Regions from separate parts of the Phormidesmis sp. 146-20 genome, predicted to be linked through region 3. Evidence: predicted binding sites of a transcription regulator. Region 3 holds the regulator's gene; each other region holds the start of a gene.
What was found. Region 3 encodes NtcA, which controls nitrogen genes in cyanobacteria. Its sites were predicted from a motif close to TTTGTANNNNNNNNTACAAA; they were not measured.
Positions count from the first base shown of each region.

Region 1 (2,190 bases), on a different contig from region 3:
GACGAATGCTGGGTAGCCCGGTTTCTAGTTCAGTAGACATTTTTTCTTCCTCTGGCAAATGACAAACAGCTTAGAGTCGTAAGTTTTGAATTGAAGCAGCTTGCAGCCGCAGATTCAAAATTTGGATCTCAAAACTTTTTCTATAGTTCCGCAATCTCAACTCTACACATCCTTCGGAGTCGCGAATCATGAATGTTGAATTCACTAAGTATCACGGTTTGGGGAATGACTTTATTCTGATTGATAATCGCAGTTCATCAGAGCCTTGCTTGACTCCAAAACAAGCGGTTGAGCTGTGCGATCGCCACTTCGGAATCGGAGCAGACGGTGTGATTTTCGCGCTTCCGGGGCAGGATGGCACCGATTACAGCATGAGAATTTTTAACTCTGACGGCTCAGAACCAGAAATGTGCGGCAATGGAATTCGCTGTCTGGGCCGATTTTTAGCAGATTTGGAAACCTCAGATCACGGAACCGCCCGCGCAGAATATCGCATTCAGACGCTGGCAGGCGTGATGACACCCAAGCTAGAAGCCAACAGTCAAGTGACCGTGGATATGGGAGTGCCTCACCTTTTGGCCGCAGAAATTCCCACCACGATCGTCGCCCCTGACCAAACTGCAATCGATCAACCCTTAGAAGTCGCAGGTCAAACTTGGCGCATTACCTGTGTGAGCATGGGCAATCCGCACTGCATCACTTTTGTAGACGATGTAGCAGAAATTCCTCTAGAGCAAATTGGCCCAAAATTTGAGCATCATCCAGCGTTTCCACAACGGACAAACACTGAATTTATTGAAGTGGTGCGATCGGACTATCTTAAGATGCGCGTGTGGGAAAGAGGCGCTGGAATCACGCTGGCCTGTGGCACAGGGGCTTGTGCGTCCCTGGTTGCTGGAGTGCTTAACAAACGCTGCGATCGCCGAGTAACAATCGAGCTGCCCGGTGGATGCTTAGACATCGAATGGGCAGTCAATGACCGCCTCTACATGACCGGGCCAGCAGAGCGAGTGTTTGTGGGCAAGCTTTGAGCCTGTTTCAGAGCTTTGGATCGATGGGGCTGCAAAACTCAGAACTGAAAACTTCCCCACACAGCCCGTTTAATCGTTATCCCAAAGCTCGCTGCCCATCAAGTCACCAATACGATCGCGCAGCAAAAAGTCACATTTTTCTAGCTCACACTCAATGCAAACCCATTCGCGGGCAGGAATATGCTTGCAGAGTGTATAAATCGGTTGCTGACGATTCACCACTCCCTTTTCGACCAGTTGACGTACTTCGTCTTGAATCATGGTCAGGGAGTATTGGATTGTCTGAATCATGTCACCCTCCTGGGAGTCCTTAAAATTGTGCGCGTTAAGAATTAAAAGATTTTGCAAAAAGCATTTTGTTCGTGCCTCGAAGAAAACAGCTTTGTAGTCAGATATACTGAATGTTTTCTATTCTCAGGCTACTTCTTTAGGAATTATATTAAGAAGTGTTGCTTTTGTCAGCAAGGCTTGACATTGTTTCCATTCCTGGTTCGCCCCAAAATTCAAAGTGAGTCAGGTTTGTGGTCTGGATCACATTGTAAAAGTTTGTAATAGTGCAAGTTTGTCTAGCAAACCGATGAGGCCGCAAGTTGATGTTCTGATAGTTCGATCGCTAGATCGATCGCCGCTTTCAAACTAGTCGCCTCTGCAACTCCTCGCCCTGCGATGTCAAAGGCCGTTCCGTGGTCAGGAGAAGTCCGAATAAAGGGCAGCCCGATCGACGTATTTACGGCACGATCAAATGCCATCAGCTTCACCGGAATCAAACCCTGGTCATGGTAGAGCGCCAAGTAGCCATCGTGAGCCATTCCCTGACTGCCATACCAACATTGTCCCGGCTTCACCCAGAGCGTATCCGGCGGAATTAAGCCATCTAGCTGAGTGTTGGGAAAGCGAACACACATTTCTTCTAACCACGTTACCATCCAATCCTGTTCTTCGCGACCGAGTTGTCCCTGTTCTCCACTGTGCGGATTTAGGCCCGCGATCGCGATTTTTGGACGGTTGAGGCCAAAATCTCGCTGCAAGCAGTCGATCAGCAATTCTAGTTTGAGGGTCAACAAGTCTGGAGTCAGTGCGTCGGCCACCTGGCGTAGAGGAATGTGAGTCGTCGCTAACAGGGTTCTCAACGTCCAACCAGTGTGAGGCGATCGAGCGA
Region 1 covers NZ_JBJPHT010000014.1:12,420-14,609, reverse strand. Annotated here, with positions in the region: gene ACKFKH_RS13425 (Hfq-related RNA-binding protein) at 1-40, opposite strand, end outside; gene dapF (diaminopimelate epimerase) at 189-1,031, shown strand; gene ACKFKH_RS13415 (DUF4327 family protein) at 1,101-1,322, opposite strand; gene pdxA (4-hydroxythreonine-4-phosphate dehydrogenase PdxA) at 1,598-2,190, opposite strand, start outside.
Region 1: the regulator NtcA is predicted to act here: its motif matches at 1,413-1,432, upstream of ACKFKH_RS13415 (DUF4327 family protein).

Region 2 (2,190 bases), on a different contig from region 3:
AGCAGGCAGAGCATTTGTAGAGCCGTCAGAGTTGTATTTGCCAATTCTGGGCCCCAAGAAAGCCGCCCCCATCAGCGCGGCCCAACCGCCCACTGCGTGCACCACTGTCGAGCCAGCAAAATCATAGAAGCCTGCATCAGCCAGCCAGCCGCCGCCCCAGATCCAGTGACCCGTAATCGGGTAAGCAATTCCTACCAGCAGCAAACTAAAGATCAAAAAGTCAATAAATTTGATGCGTTCGGCAACTGCCCCAGAGACGATCGTCGCTGCTGTCCCGGCAAACACGAGTTGAAAGAAGAACTTGGCACCCAGCGGTACGCCTGTCCAATTTAAGGCTGAGAAAATCCCCTGGTAGGCATCTCCCATCGCCGGGCTGTTGTCAGCACCCGTGAGAAAAAAGCCGCCGCTCGTGCCCAAAAAGTTGTTGCCGTTGCTAAACATCAGTCCAAAGCCGATCGCCCAAAATGCGATGGTGGACAGGGCAAACACAATTAAGTTTTTCGCCAGTACGTTGACGGCATTTTTTTGGCGACACATGCCTGTCTCTAACATGCAGAAACCCGCATTCATAAAGAACACCAGCATTCCGGCGATCATCACCCACATGGTGTCGATGCCAATTTTGAGTTCTGCGGTGGCCTGGGAGACAGACTCGATCGTGGGCGGTGGCGTTTGGGCAATTCCAGCGTAGCCCCACAGCATCACAATGATCAGAGCGAGGGGAATGCAGGCTTGCCAAGAGGGGGTTAGCTGTTTGGCGTACCAATCGGGATTGAACCACTTGGAAGCGCGATCGAGTTTTCGCTTTTCAAGGGTTTTTTTGAGCGTTGAGCGATACATCATAACGGGACTTTGCTCGGTGAATAAACGACATCAATTTGGTAGGACCTTCTCCTCAAGACAGGGGAGACGACAGTCCGAAATGGCTTTTCAGACCGCAGATTCAGTGTCTTGACATCATTTCTCTAAGAAGGCTTGCTCCACTGATTGCTGCGAGTAATGAAATGATTAAGGAATACTAGAAACTTCGGGGATTTGAGCACTGAGTTTTGTATCGTAGAATGCAATTCGTATAAAATTTTGAGAACTTTGGTCTCAATTCCATCCACACAATTCTTAAAGCTACTTAGTAAGTCCAAAACTAGGGCTAATCGGCTCTGCCCAACTTTGAGCCAAAATCTTCTGTAGGGAAGGCTAGGCAGGGAAGCGATCGCGCTAAAATAGTCCCATGAGCGAGAAGAATGAAAGCGTCAAAGTTGTCAGCGATAACCGTCAGGCCCGTTTCCAGTACGAGATTCTAGAAACCTATGAGGCTGGGATCGAGCTAGTTGGCACTGAGGTTAAATCGATTCGAGAAGGCAAGGTCAACCTGAGAGACGGGTTTGCCTTAGTCCGAGATGGCGAAGTGCTGCTGCTCAACGTTCATGTTTCTCCTCACCAAACTGCCAGTCAGTTTTTTAACCACGATCCGCGTCGGACTCGCAAACTGCTGCTGCATCGCAAAGAGATTCGCAAACTGGTCGGACAGGTCGAACAGCAAGGTTTAACACTGGTGCCGCTCAAGATGTACTTTAAGCGCGGCTGGGTCAAAATCGTTTTGGGGCTTGCTAAAGGTAAAAAGCTGCACGACAAGCGAGAAAGCGTCAAACGTCGCGACGACCAGCGAGACATGCAGCGGGCGATGAAAAACGGCTAAAGCAACCTCTCGATAAAGTTTTTTCACGGCTCTACTGGGTGCTTCTGCTCCCCAAGCTGCCGATTCTGGTGGACTTCAGGATAAGCGTTGTGACATACTCCCGACTCTGACGCTGACGCATACAGAGCGGGCTTCTCAGTGACTCCTGCTATTGCATCGGACGTTACCTGAGCTTTATTTTGAGTCCACGGAATGCCCTACCGCAGACTTTGAACAAGTACCGAAAGTATGTTCAACCCCTGTACTGTCAAAGTTTTACGCATCCACAGAAACGCGAATTCGCGCATTACTGGATGCAACCCCATACTTTGAGTTGTCGTGGTTCAGATTACAGGGCGGCGATTAGCTCAAACCCTTGTTCTGACTATATCACACTCGTTTGCAGCGTGGGAGATTGGCGTTTCCTCATCGCTGCTAATCAAAGCCTCAACTGCGTTTTGTCATCTTGCAAAGCAGCAATTCGTCAACGCCCTGGCTTTCATCCCGACGCTCAC
Region 2 covers NZ_JBJPHT010000006.1:214,355-216,544, reverse strand. Annotated here, with positions in the region: gene ACKFKH_RS08015 (ammonium transporter) at 1-843, opposite strand, end outside; gene smpB (SsrA-binding protein SmpB) at 1,229-1,696, shown strand; gene ACKFKH_RS08005 (hypothetical protein) at 2,015-2,190, shown strand, end outside.
Region 2: the regulator NtcA is predicted to act here: its motif matches at 1,049-1,068, upstream of ACKFKH_RS08015 (ammonium transporter).

Region 3 (2,190 bases):
ATTTCCGGCTTTTTGGTTTTTCAGGCTTGACATCTCTATGAGTATCTGCAATAGTAGAACTTATCCGAATTTTGCGGGTATAGCTCAGTGGTAGAGCGTCACCTTGCCAAGGTGAATGTCGCGCGTTCGAATCGCGTTACCCGCTTTTTAACTAAAGTTTTTTAATCTCAGACTGACGAATTCTCAATGTAAGAGTTGAATGTCTTCGACTAAAGGGCAGCACCCTAAAAGTCTTTAGAGCTTTCGGTAAATTAAGCTCCTTGACGCTGGGTAATACCGCTCTTCAACACGGTCATCGTTCTGAAATCTTCAACTCACAACGTACTTTTTGACAAACTTATTACTGAATTGATCTTTGAATCGATCTATTGATTAATCTATTGACTTCCAGCCTGATTAAAATAGGTGACAGATCTTAAAAATCTTCGGATGAACGACGAATTTAAGCTCAAACCTTAAGCAATTGTTAGAGACTTAGCTCAATTCCTGCAAAAATTCAACTACCTGGCAGAATAGTGTAGTATCGAGCACAAAAACTGCTTGAAGAGTAAGTTTAAGTGTTCTAAAGTCATCAATCTCTTACAGATCAGCTGACAGCTAAGTAAAAACTGTTGCCAGGTCAATCAAGAGAGTTCAAGAGCACGAGTTCGACAAGGAACATGGTAGTGACCAAAGAGCGACCACTTGCAGCATTATTTCGCCAGATTGGGGGCGGTGCCTTTCCACCTGTCGTTGAGACGTTTGAGCGAGGCAAAACGATCTTCTTTCCAGGCGACCCCGCAGAGCGAGTTTATTTTTTAGTCAAAGGTGCCGTCAAGCTTTCGAGAGTCTATGAGGCGGGTGAGGAGATTACGGTTGCCTTACTGCGAGAAAACAGCGTGTTTGGGGTGCTGTCACTGATCACCGGGCAACGCGCCGATCGCTTTTATCATGCGGTTGCGTTCACATCGGTTGAGTTGCTGTCTGTTCAAATTGAGCAGGTTGAAAAAGCACTCAAAGACAACCCCGAACTCTGTCTGCTGATGCTGCGAGGGCTATCGTCTCGAATTCTACAAACCGAAATGATGATCGAAACGCTGGCGCATCGAGATATGGGGTCGCGTCTGGTGAGTTTCTTGCTGATTCTCTGTCGCGATTTTGGCCTGCCCAGTCAAGAAGGGATCACGATCGACCTCAAGCTGTCTCATCAAGCCATTGCAGAAGCGATCGGCTCAACGCGGGTGACCGTGACTCGTCTGCTGGGAGACTTGCGACAGGACAAAATGATCTCTATTCACAAAAAGAAGATCACTGTCCACAATCCAGTCACCTTGAGTCAGCAGTTTACCTGATCGCTAGCCAGTCGGCGAAGCCTGAAGGCGTACAAATTTCAGGCTTCACACCTCGCCTATTACCAATCGTCTTCTCTAAATAGAAACTGACCTTCTGAATTGAGGTAGGGTGACTTCCAGCGGGTCAATTCTTTATCAGGGCAGATGTCTAGTCCTTCTCCCACGCCGTAGGGGTGCATTCCGCAGACTAGCACGTTGCCGTTGTAGGCTTGCCCATGATAGTGACGACAGCCGACACAGATGGGGTGTTGGTTGAGCAGCGGTTCTACAGTTTGCATCATCGGTTGGGCAGCTTCTCCGACCATGCCTTCAAACCCAAAATAGGCTTCTAAGACGGGGTTGACTAGCTCATTAATGTATTGGTCAATCTCATCTGTAAAGGTATTTTGTGCCTGTGCCGAAAGCTCGTCAGAAAGCTCTACAAACACGTTGACCACTTCTGTCACTTCTCTCGACACTTCAACAAAGAAGCCTTCGATGTGATCCGCGATCGTTTCTAACAGTTCAGAAAAATCTTTTTGCCACTCTTCCATAGGGTTCTCACCGGGGTTGCGTTCCAAAAGGGATGGATGATTGAGCGTTGATTCCCTTGTGTGAGGCTGCGCTAGATGGCTAAAGATTCCTACCATCAAAGGGTTCTATCCAAGGGAATAGCTTCGCTATCATAGCGCAAACTTTTATGGTTCAATCTGGTCAAAAAGAAGGCGATCGCTTTCTGATTTTGCGATTCTCACTAGCCCAAACGCATTGAGAAGATTCAGTGATTTCAGAAGATTTGCAAAAGACTATAAATCAAAAAGTTTCTTCATATATTCACAACAATTATGCGACAGAAATGCTGCTATCGCTAGAGGCATTG
Region 3 covers NZ_JBJPHT010000021.1:19,980-22,169, forward strand. Annotated here, with positions in the region: tRNA gene ACKFKH_RS17460 (tRNA-Gly) at 74-145, shown strand; gene ntcA (global nitrogen regulator NtcA) at 660-1,331, shown strand; gene ACKFKH_RS17470 (hypothetical protein) at 1,391-1,864, opposite strand.